DNA from 2 places in the Herbiconiux sp. J20-20 genome. Region 2 is predicted to be linked to the other one. Evidence: predicted binding sites of a transcription regulator. Region 2 holds the regulator's gene; the other holds the start of a gene.
What was found. The regulator HspR, encoded in region 2, represses chaperone genes until heat shock. The targets are predictions, from matches to a motif close to AAGTTGAGTCNNNNNGACTCAACTT.

Region 1 (7,606 bases), 320 kb from region 2:
CCTCGCTCGACATCCCGAGCGAGCGGCTGGTGCAGGAGGGGCTGACGACGCTGCTGGCTGACCGCACGGCGATCATCATCGCGCACCGGCTGTCGACGGTGGCGATCGCCGACCGGGTGCTGGTGATGGAGCACGGCCGCATCGTGGAGGACGGCGCACCCGCCGACCTGATCGGCGGCACCGGGCGCTTCGCGAAGCTGCACGCCGCCTGGCGCGACTCGCTGGTCTAGCGCGGCGACCAGCGGGCGGACGGCGCGACACGGTACGCGCTGCCGTCGGCCGCCCAGATGAGCGGGGTGCCCTCGGCGCGGAAGTGCTCCAGGGCGCGCGCCTCGTGCCCGACCGCGGGATGGCCGGAGGAGCGGATGACGCGCCACCAGGGCACGTCGGCACCGGAGCGGGCCATGACGGTTCCGACCGCGCGCGCCGCACGCGAGCCGAGCACGGCGGCAACGTCGCCGTAGCTCATGACGTGCCCGGCCGGGATGTCGGCCACCAGGTCGAGCACGGCCGACGCGAAGTCGGGCTGCGGCTGGGTCACGCGGCGGCTCGGGAAGGCACGGCTAGAGCTTGAGCGCGCCGAGCTTCTCGCCGTACGGGGTCTCGCCGATGATCTCGAAGCCGACCGCCTTGAAGAACTCCTCGGGGCCGTCGTCGCCGCTGGCCCACACGACGGTCACGTGGTCGAAGCCGCGCTGGCGCGCCTCGTCGGCGAACGCCTTCACCGCGAACCGGCCGACGCCCGTGCCCTGCGCCTCGGCGGCGACGTGCACGCGCCACAGGGCAGCGCGCAGGTATTCCTCGCTCGCGTCGGCATCGAAGGCGCCCATGATGTAGCCGACCACGTGGTCGTTCTCGTCGAGCACGACGCGGGGCCAGGAGCCGGAGGCGTCGAGCTTGTCTTCGGCGGCGGTGTAGGTCTCCGGCTCGATGAACGCCTCTTGACCGGGCTTGAGCGTGAGGCTGTTCGCCGCCGCAATGGTCTGGGCGGTCAGGTCGTGCAGTCTCAGCTCTGCCATAACGACAGGGTAACGCCCCGCGACGATTCGCGGTGGAATCTCTCGATGTCGAGATAGTTCTGAGAGCGGGTAGTCTGTGATGGGCCGGATCCGGCCCCCAGACAGTCTCCCGAAAGGACGCGGCGTGGTCGACAAGATCAAGGTCGAAGGCAAGGTCGTCGAACTCGACGGCGACGAGATGACGCGGATCATCTGGCAGTTCATCAAGGACCGCCTGATCCACCCCTACCTCGACATTGAGCTCGAGTACTACGACCTCGGGATCGAGCACCGTGACGCGACCGACGACCAGGTCACGGTCGACGCCGCCCACGCCATCCAGAAGCACGGCGTCGGCGTGAAGTGCGCGACGATCACGCCCGACGAGGCGCGCGTCGAGGAGTTCGGCCTCAAGAAGATGTGGCGCAGCCCCAACGGCACGATCCGCAACATTCTCGGCGGCGTGATCTTCCGCGAGCCGATCATCATCTCGAACATCCCGCGACTGGTTCCCGGCTGGAACAAGCCGATCATCATCGGCCGTCACGCCTTCGGCGACCAGTACCGCGCCACGGACTTCGTGTTCAAGGGCAAGGGCAAGCTGACGGTCGAGTTCACCCCCGAAGACGGCTCCGAGCCGATGAAGTTCGAGGTCTACGACGCGCCCGATGACGGCATCGCGCAGGTGCAGTACAACCAGGATGCGTCGATCCGCGACTTCGCGCGCGCCTCGCTGAACTACGGCCTGGCCCGCAAGTACCCGGTCTACCTCTCGACGAAGAACACGATCCTGAAGGCCTACGACGGCCGGTTCAAGGACATCTTCCAGGAGATCTACGACGCCGAGTTCAAGGAGCAGTTCGAGGCCGCCGGCATCACCTACGAGCACCGCCTCATCGACGACATGGTCGCCTCGGCCATGAAGTGGGAGGGCGGCTACGTCTGGGCCTGCAAGAACTACGACGGCGACGTGCAGTCGGACACCGTGGCGCAGGGCTTCGGCTCGCTCGGCCTGATGACGAGCGTGCTCACCACGCCCGACGGCAAGATCGTGGAGGCGGAGGCTGCGCACGGCACCGTCACGCGCCACTACCGCCAGCACCAGCAGGGCAAGCCCACCTCGACCAACCCGATCGCCTCGATCTTCGCGTGGACGCGGGGGCTCATGCACCGCGGCAAGCTCGACGGCAACCAGGCGCTGATCACCTTCGCCGAGACGCTGGAAGACGTCGTCATCACGACGGTCGAGAGCGGCAAGATGACGAAGGACCTCGCGCTCCTGGTCGGCCCCGAGCAGGAGTGGCAGACCACCGAGGACTTCCTCGCGACGCTCGACGAGAACCTCAAGGCCCGCCTGGGCTAAGTCGCCCCGCGACGGTCTCATCGTCAGCGCCCGTGCCTCTGCGCGGGCGCTGACGCCGTTAACGAGGCCGCGCCCCGGCGGTCCGCCGGGAACCCGAGTAGCGTCGAGGCATCCGCGGCGCGGACGTGCGGCGGAGTCGACGACCCATTCGCGGAGGTTCTCATGGCACGCATCCTGGTGATCGGCGGCCACGGCAAGGTGGCGCTGCTGCTGGCCCCGATTCTGGCCGAGCGCGGTGACGCGGTCTCGGCGGTCATCCGCAACCCCGAGCACTCAAGCGACGTCGAGGCGCGCGGTGCGACGCCGGTCGTCTGCGACGTCGAGACGGCGGAGGTCGACGAGCTGGCCGCCCTCGCCCGGGGGCACGACGCGGTCGTCTGGTCGGCCGGGGCGGGCGGCGGCAACCCGGACCGCACCTACGCCGTTGACCGAGATGCGGCGATCCGGATGATGGACGCGGCGCTCGCCGCGGGCGTGGCCCGGTTCGTGATGGTCTCCTACTTCGGCGCCGGGCCCGATCACGGCGTTCCCGACGACAACCCGTTCTTCGCCTATGCCGAGGCCAAGTCCACCGCCGACCAGTTCCTGCGCGCGAGCGCGCTGGAGTGGACGATCCTCGCGCCGAGCGGTCTGACCCTCGATGAGCCGACCGGCGAGATCGACGCCGAGGCGCCGAGCGCGGGTTCGGTGAGCCGCGGCGATGTCGCGGCGGTGATCGCTCAGACGCTGGTCGAACCGCGCACGATCCACCGCACGATCCGCTTCAACACGGGGCGCACCCCGATCGTCGAGGCGCTGGCTGGCTGATCCGCTCGCACGAGAACGGACCCGGATGCGGGGGGAGCATCCGGGTCCGCGAACGTGGGCGCCTTAGGCCTTGACCTCGGCCTTGCCCGAGTGCTTCGCCTGGATCTCGATCTTGCGCGGCTTGGCCTCTTCGGCCACCGGGATCAGCACGCTCAGCACGCCGTTCTCGTAGCTCGCCGAGATCTTGGCGGTGTCGATGCCCTGCCCGAGGTTGAGCTGGCGCAGGAAGCTGCCGGCGGGACGCTCGCGCGTCAGCCACTTGACGCCCTCCTGCGAGCGCGGGGTGCGCTCGGCGCGGATGGTGAGCAGCTGGCCATCGACGTCCATGTCGACGCTGCCCGGGTCGACGCCCGGGAGGTCGGCGGTGAGCACGTAGTGGTCGCCGTCGCGGTAGAGGTCCATGGGCATGAGCCGGGGCCCTTGACGGCTGTCGAGCAGCCGCTCGGTCGCACGGTCCAGCTCACGGAAAGGGTCGAAGAGAAGTGTCATCCGGTCCTCCTAGGGGTAGTTCAATAGTTGAGTCGCTCTGACTCAACTGTGAAGAATTTAGCACTCTCCCCCCGAGAGTGCCAACGACTCTCGGCGAACTCTCGGAGTGCTCGCTCCGGGCGAAACCGCTGGTCAGGCCAGGCTCCGCTTACTGGAAATCCGGCCACAACAGGCGTAAGCAAGGCACATGAGACGTGTCGTGGGCTTCTTCGTCCGGTACCCGCTGGTGGGCGTCACGCTCGGCGTCGGCGTGGTCGGACTGATCCTGCTGGCGACACCGCTGAGCGCGGCGGTGCCGTGGCTCGTCGGCGGATTCGCGGGGCTGGTGGCGCTGCGCGAAGGCATCAGCATGGTGCGCAGCCTGCTGCGGCGCGAGTTCGGACTCGACCTGCTCGCGCTCATCGCGATCGTCAGCACGATCGCCGTGGGCGAGTACTGGGCCGCGCTGATCGTGGTGCTGATGCTCACCGGGGGCGAGGCGCTCGAGGACTTCGCCGCGGGACGCGCGAACCGGGAGCTCAAGGCGCTGCTCGACCGCAGCCCGCAGATCGCTCACCGGATCGACGGCGACTCTCTCGTCGACGTCGCGGCCGACGACGTGCGGGTGGGGGATCGCATCCTGGTGCGCCCCTCCGAGGTGATCCCGGTCGACGGCGTGCTGATCAGCGCCGCGGGGACCTTCGACGAGTCGTCGATCACCGGGGAGAGCCTCCCGGTCGATCGGCAGCGCGGCGAGGCGGTCTCCAGCGGCGCCGTCAACGGCGCGGGCGTCGTCGAGATCGAGGCGACGTCGCTCGCCGCCGACAGCCAGTACCAGCGGATCGTCGCGCTGGTGCGCGAGGCGACCGCGAGCACCGCGCCGCTGGTGCGCCTCGCCGACCGCTACGCGGTTCCGTTCACGATCGTCTCCCTGGGGCTCGCCGCGCTCGGCTGGGCGATCTCGGGCGACCCGGTGCGCTTCGCCGAGGTGCTCGTCGTCGCGACCCCGTGCCCGCTGCTGATCGCCGCCCCGGTGGCGTTCATGGGCGGCATGGGCCGGGCGGCCAAGGAGGGCATCGTCATGAAGTCCGCCAGCTCGCTGGAGACCCTCGCCCGCGTGCGCACGGCCGTCTTCGACAAGACCGGCACGCTGACGAGCGGGATGCCCGAGCTGGTGCGCGTCGAGCTCGCGGGCGATCTCTCCGAGCGCGAGCTCCTCGGACTGGTCGGCGCCGCCGAGCGCGCCTCCAGCCACGTGCTCGCGCAGGCGCTCCGCACCGCGATCGCGGCGCGCGGCATCGTCGAGCCGCCGGTCGGCGAGGCGGAGGAGGTCGCAACGACCGGGGTTCGCGCGATCGTCGACGGCCGCACGGTCCTCGTCGGCAAGCCCGCCTTCGTGGCGGAGAGCGTCGAAGGGATGGAGCGGGCGACGCTCGAGCCTGGCGAGGCGGCCGTCTACGTCGGCGTCGACGGCGCGTTCGCGGGGGCCGTTATTCTGCGCGACCGGCCGCGACCCGAGGCTCGGGAGACGCTGGCCACGCTGTCGGCGCTCGGCATCCAGCGCACCCTGGTCGTCACCGGCGATGTGAGCGATACCGCCGAGTCGATCGCCGCCGAGGTGGGCATCGACGAGGTGCACGCGGAGTGCCGACCCGAGGACAAGGTGCGGATCCTGCGCGAGCTTCCCGAGCGCCCCGTGATGATGACCGGGGACGGGGTCAACGATGCGCCGGTGCTCGCCGTCGCCGAGGTGGGCATCGCGCTGGGCGCCCGCGGCACGACCGTCGCGAGCGAGTCGGCCGACATCGTGCTGCTGCTCGACGACCTGAATGGTGTCGCTCGCGCGGTCGCGATCGGCCAGCGCACCGTCTCGATCGCGCTCCAGAGCATCTGGATCGGCATCGCGATCAGCATTGGGCTCATGCTGTTCGCGCTCACCGGCTCGCTGCCCGCGATCGTCGGGGCGGGACTTCAGGAGGTTGTCGACCTCGTCGCCATTCTGGCGGCGCTGCGCGCGCTGCGCCCCGGACGGCGCGAGAAGTCAGTAGCCCAGGAACACATCAGTGCGCGGGTGTCGAACGCCCGCGCGATGGAGAGTGCGTCGCAGGGCTCCCACGAGTGACGGCGGGCCCGACAGGTACGCGGTGCGCGCGGGGGCGTCGGGCACGGCGGCCAGGATCGCCTCGGCGCTCAGGCGGTCCGGGCCGATCCAGCTCCACCCCGGCCGCAGCTCGACGGGCTCGTCGGGGGAGGCGATGACGACGCGGGCGCCGCTGCGCTCCAGTTCGGGCAGGTAGGCGAGCTCCGCGCTGTCGGAGACCGCGTAGACCACGACGACGTCCGGGGCGGCGCCGCGCTGCCGGCCGAGAGTCGCCAACTGCTCCAGGTGTCCGATGAACGGCGTGATGCCGATCCCGCCCGCGACGAGCAGGAGCGGGGCAGCGGGGTCGCGCGGCAGCACGAAGTCGCCGCCGACCGACGTGGCGCCGAGGCGCGCGCCCGGTTCGAGCGCGAGCAGGCGCTGCTTGAAGCTGGAGGCGGGCGGCGTCACGCGCACGCCGATCTTGAGCCGATCGTCCGCGGCGGAGGCGATGCTGAACATCCGCCGGTCGCCGCGACCGTCGGACCGCCGATGCGGCAGAGCCAGCTCGATGAACTGGCCCGCACTGAAGCGCACCGGCGCGAGGGGCCGCAGCTCGAACTCCCAGCTCGTCGGGGTCAGCTGGCGCTTGGCCACGAGCTCCAGGCGGATTCCGCGACGTTGGCCGAGCAGGAACGAGACGGCGTTGCCGACGATCAGCGCGAACTCGGGCGTCGAGCTGATCGGGCCGAGAGTGAGCGCCCCGAGCTCGAGTGAGCCCGTCGAGAAGGGCACGCTCAGAATCACGGCGACCAGCGCGCCGATGAGGACCTGCTGGCGCCGTCGCGGCGGCAGCGTGAGCGGCTCGCTCAGCATGAAGCCGACGAAGAAGATCAGGGGAGACGAGGCGAGCGCGAATCCGACCGCGGTGCCGAGGTCCGAGCCGGCGGTGACGTAGCGGGTCAGCAGGATCGCGGTGGCGACCGCCACGGCAACGGCGCCGAGGGGCAGATGGCGCGTGCGGAACAGAATGAGCGCCGCCGCGATCGCGACGAGCGGCAGCATCGGCGGCGTGCCCACCCACCAGGTCGCGGTCGTGAGTCCGAACACGCCGGCGATGAAGACGCCCGTCGCGGCGGGATTGAACAGGTGGCGCCCGCGCACCGCCAGCAGGTACTTGCTGGACGCGGCGATCACTCCGGCGCCCGCGCTCGCCGCCAGGCCCCACGGGTCGAGGCTCGCCGGAAGGATGAAGAACACCAGCAGGGCAGTGATCGTCGACGAGTCGTAGTGCGGGCTCACGCGCGCGATGCGGGCGGCGGCGAGGTTGGCGGCGTGGGTGGCGACGAGCAGCACCGCGAGCGAGCCGAGCAGCTCGAGCGGGGTGAAGGCGAGTTCGCCGAACGCGGCGAGACCGAGCGCCGCGACCACGAGCACACCGAGGCTGACGATCACCAGCCGGTAGGTCGTCAGGTGGCCGAGAAGTCGATCGAGGGGGGTGATCACAGGAAGAGCTCTCCGGGGAAGTCGGCGGAGACGTCGAAGCGTCCGTCGGCGAACAGTCTGACGTGTTCCACGCGGTGGCGCCGGAGGAAGTCCGGGTCGACGTCGAAGAACAGCGCGGTGGCGGCGCCGTCGGCGACGAGCGCAGAATTGGCAATGGCCCAGGTGGCCACGACGTGCGGGGTCGGCAGGCCGGTGATCGCATCGAGCACGTGGTGGTTCACATCGGCCCAGCGTCGCCGATTGGTCGCGCTCGCACACAGCGCACGACTCCCGGGCTCGGCGATCCCGACGGCTCGCCGCGGATCGGCGGGGTGCTCCAGGGCGATGCGGAGCTCGAGGTCGCCGCGGCCGCGCAGGTCGCCGCTGGCGTCGATCAGGTACTCG
Region 2 (7,606 bases):
AGCAGGTAGGCATCGGCGGCGTCCCAGGCGCGCAGCTCGGGCGCCTCGAAGTCGGGCCGTCGACGCAGGTCGTCGAACGAGAACATGAGGCGCTCAGTCTAGAGGCGCTCGCGCGGGAGGCACCGCCGCGGGCTACCCTGCCGCCGCCGACAGCACGCGCGTGGCCTCGCGCTCGGTGTCGTCGGTGTTGTTGACGAGGTCTCGCGAACCGCGCAGCTTCGCCGCGATGTGCTCGCCGACGGTGATCGGCTTGTAGAGCGGCTCCTCCCCCTCGGCGAGGATGCCGGGCAGCGTCGTGATCACCGCGTCGACGTCGCCGTCGAAGAAGTAGGCGGCCGAGCGGCGACGACGGATCGTGCCGTTGATCACCGGCGGCTTGACGCGGTGCAGCGTCGAGCGCCACTGGTCGTTGGTGAGCCGGGCGGTCACGTCGCCGAGGTTCACGAGCAGCGCGCCGGGCAGCGGCGAGACGTCGTTCCAGCCGCCCTGGTCGTCGAGCACCTGCAGGCCCTTGACGTCGTCGGCCCACAGCAGCGTCACGATGCCGAAGTCGGTGTGCTCACCCATGCCGATCAGGTCGCCGTCGAGCTCGACCTTCGCGCCGTCCGGCAGCGCGTAGTTGTTCATGCGCAGCACGTCGAGCGAGTGGTCTGCCATGCCGGAGAGGGTGCCGGTCGGCAGGTGAAGCGCATCCTCGAAGATGCGGATCATGACGTGCGCGACCGAGCCGGCGTGCTGCATCCAGTTCTCGACGTCCGACTGGAACTCATCGACCTCCGGCCAGATGTTCGCCGCGTAGTCAATCGGGTCGAGTTCGACGTGCGGGTAGTCGGCCTGGGTCGCGCCGGTGTTGAACGCCTCGAAGAAGTCGTTCATGCGCTCGGCCTTCTCGACCCCGAGGCTGTAGCTGAGGCGCTCCGACTTGGGCGGCGAGTAGCCGCGGTTGATGCCCTTCGGCGCGCAGTACTGCTTCTTCTCCTCGAGGGGGAGCGCGAAGAATCGGTCGATGGCGCGGCCGAGACGCTGCCAGGTCTCGAGTGGGATGCCGTGGCCGGTGATCTGCATGAAGCCGACCGTGCGCGCGGCCTCATCGATCTGGCGCGCGACCTCGCGGCGCTCGTCGTCGGTGCCCTCGCCGATGTACGCGCTGATGTCGATCGCAGGGACGGTGAATTCGGACATGTAGGCTCTCCTCACGATCGCGATCCGAGGGATTGCGGCTGATAGGTATTGGTTATCGCTATCTTGTCCGATTCTCCGCGCGAACAGGTTTCCGACGCGTTACAAATCGATGAGAACGACCGCGTCCTCGGCGTCATCGGCGCCGCGATCGCCGAAGCTCGGGCCGCCGCGGGGCTCTCGATGCGCGAGCTCGCGCGACGAGCGAAGGTCAGCCAGCCGTTCCTGAGCCAGGTCGAACGCGGCCGCACCGTCCCCTCGCTGCTCACGCTGTACCGCATCGCCGGCGCCCTCGAGATCTCGCCGAGCTCGCTGATGCCCGCCATCGGCGGCGAGAGCGAGACGCTCGTCGTGCGCGCCGACGAAGGAGCGCGGCTCCCCGTGAACGACCGTGCCGACGCCGCCGTCGGGCGACTGCTCGCCGCCGGTCCGGACCATCGCCTCGAAGTCGTCGAGTACCGCATCCGACCCGGCGAGGATCTCGGCGGGTGGTTCGAGTCGACGGGAGAGATGACCGTCTACGTCGTCGGCGGCTCGCTCGAGGTCGAGGTCGAGCAGGTCGGCGAATGGACGCTCACCGCGGGGGATGCGATCACGCATCCGGCCGAGCGCCCGCACCGCTGGCGGCCCGGCCCGGACGGCGCGACCGTGCTGTTGGCGCTCGCCCGCGAGATCGGCACCGCCAGCCCTGGTCGCCGGAGCGTCGAAGACTGAGCCTCAGTCGGTCGGCGGCATGATCGGCCGCCAGACGACGACCTGGTTGCGCTTCACGCGCGTGCCCGCCCGCAGACTCACCACGTCGCCGCGCGCGCCCGCCGCGAAGACGCGACGACCCGGGCGATTGAGCAGCTCATCGGCGAGCGCGCCCTCGAGCTCCCGCACGCGCTCGGTGAGCGCCTCGACCTCGTTCTCCAGTTCGAGGATGCGCCGGATGCCCTCCAGGTTGAGCCCCTCGGAGCTCAACCGCGCGATCTCGCGCAGCTGCACCACATCGCGCATCGAATAGCGACGCGACTGACCCGCGGTGCGCCGCGGGCTGACGAGGCCCATGCGGTCGTACTGCCTCAGCGTCTGGGGGTGCATCCCGCTCAGTTCGGCCGCGACGGCAATCGCGAACAGCGGGCTGTTCTCGTCAACGTTCATCGCGTCCCCCCGTGCCTCAGGCGTTCCGAGCTCGACTCATCAGATCATCCCGCGGATTCTCGGCCGGCATGGCCGCCGCGAAGTCCTCCAGCGCCTGGCGCGCCTTGTCGGGCAAGTGGCTCGGCACGGCCACCACGACGGTGGCGAGCAGGTCGCCGGTGCCCTTCGCGGTGGCGACGCCGCGGCCCTTGACGCGCAGCACGCGACCGCTCGGCGTTCCCGGGGCCACCCGCAGGCGCACCGGATCGCCGTCGAGGGTCGGAACCTCGATCGTGGCTCCGTTGACCGCCTCGACGAAGGTGACCGGGACATCCACCCGCAGGTTCAGGCCGTCGCGCGTGAACACCGGATGCGGGCGCACCGAGACGGAGATCACCAGGTCGCCCGGCTGGCCGCCGTCGGGGCTCGGCGACCCGGCCCCGCGCACGCGGATCTTCTGACCATCGGCGACCCCGGAGGGGATCTTCGCCTTCGTGGTGCGTCCGCTCTGCATCTGGATGCTCACGGTGGTGCCGTGGATCGCGTCGAGGAAGTCAATCGTCGTCGCACCGACCGCGTCGCTGCCCTTGGTGGGGCCGCCGAACCCGCGGTAGCCGCCGCTCGAGGTGCCGAAGCCCCCGGCGCTGGCTCCGCCGAACATGCCGCCCAGCAGGTCCTCGAACTCCGACTGGCGCGCGTTCGCACGACGGCTGCCGCGCGGGCCGCCGGGCTGCCCGAACAGGCCGCTGAACACGTCGTCGAAGCCGCCCTGCGGGCCGCCGGCGGTGAAGCGTGCACCGCCGGCGCCCATGGCGCGCACCTGGTCGTACTCGGCGCGCTGCTCCGGGTCGGAGAGCACCGTGTACGCCTCGCTGATCTCCTTGAACCGCGCCTCGGCCTTCGCGTCGCCCGGATTGGAGTCCGGGTGATACTGCCGAGCCAGCTTGCGATAGACTTTCTTCAGCTCGGCGTCGGAGGCATCCTTCGACGTGCCCAGCACGGCGTAGAAGTCCTTCTCGAACCAGTCCTGACTGGCCATCGGATCTCCGCTCGTTCTATTCGGGGACGCTGACGGCGACCTTGGCCGCGCGAATGAGCCGCTCGCCGAGGGCGTAGCCGGGCTCGATCACATCGGCCACGGTGTTGACCGTCACCTCCGCGCTCGGGAGCTGAACCAGAGCCTCGTGGAGCTTCGGGTCGAAGGGCTCGCCCTTCTCGCCGACGCGCCGCAGCCCGTACTTCTCGAAGCCCGCGCGGATCTTCTGCGACACGATCGTGAGCGGGCTGCCCTCGACCAGGTCGCCGTGCGCGTCCGCGCGATCGAGGTCGTCGATCGCGGGAAGCAGCGAGCGGATCACCTCGGCGATGACCGCCTCGCGGTTCGCCTGACGGTCGCGCTCCACCCGGGTGCGGAAGTTCTTGAGCTCGGCCTCGGCACGAGCGGCCCGCTCGCGGTACTCAGCGACCAGGTCCCGCTCGGCCTCGGCCAACAGCTCAAGGTCGGCGTCGCTCAGCTCGACATCGGCGTCCTCCGCCGCGATCAGGTCCTCGACTCCGTCGACCTCGGCGGTGGCGCCGTCCTCCGACGCCACCTCCTCGGTCGACTCCTCGGGCGCCTCATCGGGCGTCGTGGGCTCGTCGTTGTTGCTTCGCTCGTCCGACATGACTACTTCTTGGGCTCCTCGTCGTCGACGATCTCCGCGTCGACGATGTCGTCCTCACCGGGCTGCTCGGTCGACGGCGACTCGGAGTCGGCTCCGTCTCCGGCCGCGGCGTCGGCGGCACCGGCCGCATAGATCGCCTCGCCGAGCTTGGTCTGGCTCTCGCTGAGCTTGTCGAACGCGGTCTTCACGGCCGCGTCGTCCTCGCCCTGGAGCGCGGTCTTCAGCGCATCCACGTCGCCCTGCACCTCGGTCTTGACGTCCTCGGGCAGCTTCTCGGCGTTGTCGGTGATGAGCTTCTCGACCGAGTAGGCGAGCTGCTCGGCGGCGTTGCGGGTCTCCGCCGACTCGCGGCGGGCCTTGTCCTCCGCGGCGTGCTCCTCGGCCTCGCGCACCATGCGCTCGATGTCCTCCTTCGGCAGCGACGAGCCGCCGGTGATGGTCATCGACTGCTCCTTGCCGGTGCCCTTGTCCTTGGCGGACACGTGCACGATGCCGTTCGCGTCGATGTCGAAGGTGACCTCGACCTGCGGGACGCCGCGCGGTGCGGGGGCGATGCCGGTCAGCTCGAAGGTGCCGAGCGGCTTGTTGTCGCGCGTGAACTCGCGCTCGCCCTGGTACACCTGGATCGCGACCGACGGCTGGTTGTCGTCGGCGGTCGTGAAGGTCTCGCTGCGCTTGGTCGGAATGGCCGTGTTGCGCTCGATGAGCTTGGTCATGATGCCGCCCTTGGTCTCGATTCCGAGACTCAGCGGGGTGACGTCGATGAGCAGCACGTCCTTGCGCTCACCCTTCAGCACACCGGCCTGCAGCGCGGCGCCGACGGCGACGACCTCGTCCGGGTTGACGCCCTTGTTCGGGTCCTTGCCGCCGAGCTCCTTCTTCACGAGCTCCGCGACGGCCGGCATGCGGGTGGAGCCACCGACGAGCACGACGTGCGCGATGTCGGCGACCTTGATGCCCGCCTCCTTGATGACGTCCTGGAACGGCTTCTTGGTGCGGTCGAGCAGGTCCGAGGTCATCTGCTCGAACTGGGCGCGGGTGAGCGTCTCGTCGAGGTTGGCCGGGCCGTTCTCGGTGAGCGAGAGGTAGGGCAGCTGGATGTTGGTGCTCGTCGAGCTCGACAGCTCCTTCTTGGCCTGCTCCGCCGCCTCCTTGAGTCGCTGGAGGGCGATCTTGTCCTTGGAGACGTCGACGCCGGTGGTCTCCTTGAACTTCTTGATGAGGTGCTCGACGACGCGCTGGTCCCAGTCGTCACCGCCGAGGCGGTTGTCACCGGCGGTGGCGCGCACCTGGATGGTCGAGAAGTCGTCGTCCTTGCCCACCTCGAGGAGGGAGACGTCGAAGGTTCCGCCACCGAGGTCGAAGACGAGGATGAGCTCGTCTTCCTTGCCCTTGTCGAGGCCGTAGGCCAGGGCAGCCGCGGTCGGCTCGTTGATGATGCGGAGCACGTTGAGGCCCGCGATCTCGCCGGCCTCCTTGGTGGCCTGACGCTCGGCGTCGTTGAAGTAGGCGGGAACCGTGATGACGGCGTCGGTGACGTTCTCACCCAGGTACTGCTCGGCGTCGCGCTTCAGCTTGCCGAGGATGCGGGCCGAGAGCTCCTGCGGCGTGTACTTCTTGCCGTCGATCTCGGTGTTCCAGTCGGTGCCCATGTGGCGCTTGACGCTCGCGATGGTGCGGTCGACGTTGGTGACCGCCTGGCGCTTCGCGGTCTCTCCGACGAGGACCTCGCCGTCCTTGGTGAATGCGACGATCGACGGCGTAGTGCGGAATCCCTCCGCGTTGGCGATGACGGTGGGTTCGCCACCTTCGAGGACGGAGACGACCGAGTTGGTCGTTCCGAGGTCGATTCCGACTGCTCGAGCCATGTGGGGTATCTCCTTGTGAGTCTGTGGATCACGACGGGGTGTGGATCACCTTGAGTCGTGCGGTATCAAGTTTACGGCGGGCTTCCTGTGCGTCAAGTCGACACAGCAAATCTTGAGCCTTCTCGACTCAAGTCACGCCGCGCCGGGGTGTTCTTTACCGCCGGTTCACCGGACCGCAGTAGCGTGCGTGCATGACCGAGACCACGCCCGGTGCCGACGACGCTGACGGCACCACCACCCCGCCCCCGCCGATCATCGGCAACACCCGTGCGATCGGGACGGTGGGGCAAGGTCTCATCGAAGACCAGCCGATCCCGAAATCGCGGGTGCGCGCCTGGGCGCTCTGGGACTGGGGCTCCGCCTCGTTCAACGCGGTCGTCACCACGTTCGTGTTCTCGACCTACCTCGCCAGCAGCCTCTTCGTCGACCCCGACATCGTGGCCGCCGCCGCGGGCGACGACAGCAACCCGGCGCTCGTCGCCGCCGAAGCGGCCAACGCCACCGTGATCTCGGGGGCGCTCACCATCGCGGGCGTCCTCGTCGCCCTGCTCGCGCCGATCCTCGGGCAGCGCTCCGACGGCTCCGGTCGACGCAAGCTCTGGCTCGGCATCAACACCGGCCTGGTGGTGCTGGCGATGGCCGCGATGTTCTTCGTCGCCCCCGTGCCGAGCTACATCTACCTCGGCGCCGCGCTCCTCGCCGCCGGCAACCTGTTCTTCGAGTTCGCGAGCGTCAACTACAACGCCATGCTCGTGCAGGTCTCGACGCCCAAGACCGTCGGACGCGTCTCCGGATTCGGCTGGGGCATGGGCTACGTCGGCGGCATCGTGCTGCTCATCATGCTGCTCGTGCTGTTCATCCAGAACTTCGGCAGCGACACCGGCAACGGGCTCCTGAACGTGCCGTTCGGAACCGACGGCGGTGCTCTCGACATCCGCCTGGCGATCCTCGTCTCCGCCCTCTGGTTCGCCGTCTTCGCCCTGCCGGTGCTGCTCAAGGTTCCCGAGATCCCGAAGAAGGCGCGCGAGAACCGGGTCGGCATCCTCGGCAGCTACCGCCAGCTGTTCCGCACCATTGCCGCGCTCGCCCGCAAGAGCCCGCAGGTGCTGCTGTTCCTGCTCGCGAGCGCGGTGTTCCGCGACGGGCTCGCCGGGGTCTTCACCTTCGGCGCGATCATCGCCGCCCAGGTCTTCGGCTTCAGCTCCACCGAGGTCATCTACTTCGCCGTCGCCGCCAACCTGGTCGCCGGCATCGGCACCTTCGTCGGCGGCTGGGTCGACGACCGGCTCGGCGCCAAGAATGTGATCATCGGCTCGCTCATCGGGCTCGTGCTGGCGGGCGGCGCGGTGCTGTTCATCGGCGACGCCAAGATCGGGTTCTGGATCGCCGGACTGTTCCTGACCCTGTTCGTCGGCCCGGTGCAGGCCGCCAGCCGCAGCTTCCTGGCGCGGATCACGCCCCCCGGTCGTGAAGGCGAGATCTTCGGCCTCTACGCGACGACCGGGCGCGCCGTCAGCTTCCTCGCGCCGGGGCTGTTCACCCTGTTCGTCGGGTTCACCGGCGACACCCGGTTCGGCATCATCGGCATCGTGCTGGTGCTGCTCGCGGGCCTGCTGCTGATGCTGCCGGTCAAGCCCAAGCAGTCGCAGATCGAGTGACGGGCGCGGCGCGCGCACCTGGACACCCGCTGGGGAGCCTGGCCCGACGCGCCTCGCCCGCGTAGCGTGGAACCATGAACGGCACGCCCGAAGGCGCCGCGCGCCCGATCGGTTT

Region 1: ACR3ZA_RS06240 (Hsp20/alpha crystallin family protein) is a predicted target of HspR. The motif match lies at 3,682-3,706, and genes of this name have one in related genera.

The regions. Positions count from the first base shown of each region.
Region 1 covers NZ_CP195122.1:1,296,716-1,304,321, reverse strand. Annotated here, with positions in the region: gene ACR3ZA_RS06265 (ABC transporter transmembrane domain-containing protein) at 1-230, shown strand, start outside; gene ACR3ZA_RS06260 (MGMT family protein) at 227-541, opposite strand; gene ACR3ZA_RS06255 (GNAT family N-acetyltransferase) at 564-1,019, opposite strand; gene ACR3ZA_RS06250 (NADP-dependent isocitrate dehydrogenase) at 1,198-2,361, shown strand; gene ACR3ZA_RS06245 (NAD(P)H-binding protein) at 2,524-3,168, shown strand; gene ACR3ZA_RS06240 (Hsp20/alpha crystallin family protein) at 3,232-3,657, opposite strand; gene ACR3ZA_RS06235 (heavy metal translocating P-type ATPase) at 3,845-5,758, shown strand; gene ACR3ZA_RS06230 (ferredoxin--NADP reductase) at 5,678-7,222, opposite strand; gene ACR3ZA_RS06225 (FAD:protein FMN transferase) at 7,219-7,606, opposite strand, start outside.
Region 2 covers NZ_CP195122.1:1,615,895-1,623,500, forward strand. Annotated here, with positions in the region: gene ACR3ZA_RS07790 (methyltransferase) at 1-86, opposite strand, end outside; gene ACR3ZA_RS07795 (2-oxoglutarate and iron-dependent oxygenase domain-containing protein) at 133-1,182, opposite strand; gene ACR3ZA_RS07800 (helix-turn-helix domain-containing protein) at 1,246-1,893, shown strand; gene ACR3ZA_RS07805 (heat shock protein transcriptional repressor HspR) at 1,897-2,322, opposite strand; gene ACR3ZA_RS07810 (DnaJ C-terminal domain-containing protein) at 2,339-3,340, opposite strand; gene ACR3ZA_RS07815 (nucleotide exchange factor GrpE) at 3,357-3,965, opposite strand; gene dnaK (molecular chaperone DnaK) at 3,968-5,833, opposite strand; gene ACR3ZA_RS07825 (MFS transporter) at 6,025-7,491, shown strand; gene ACR3ZA_RS07830 (MarR family winged helix-turn-helix transcriptional regulator) at 7,566-7,606, shown strand, end outside.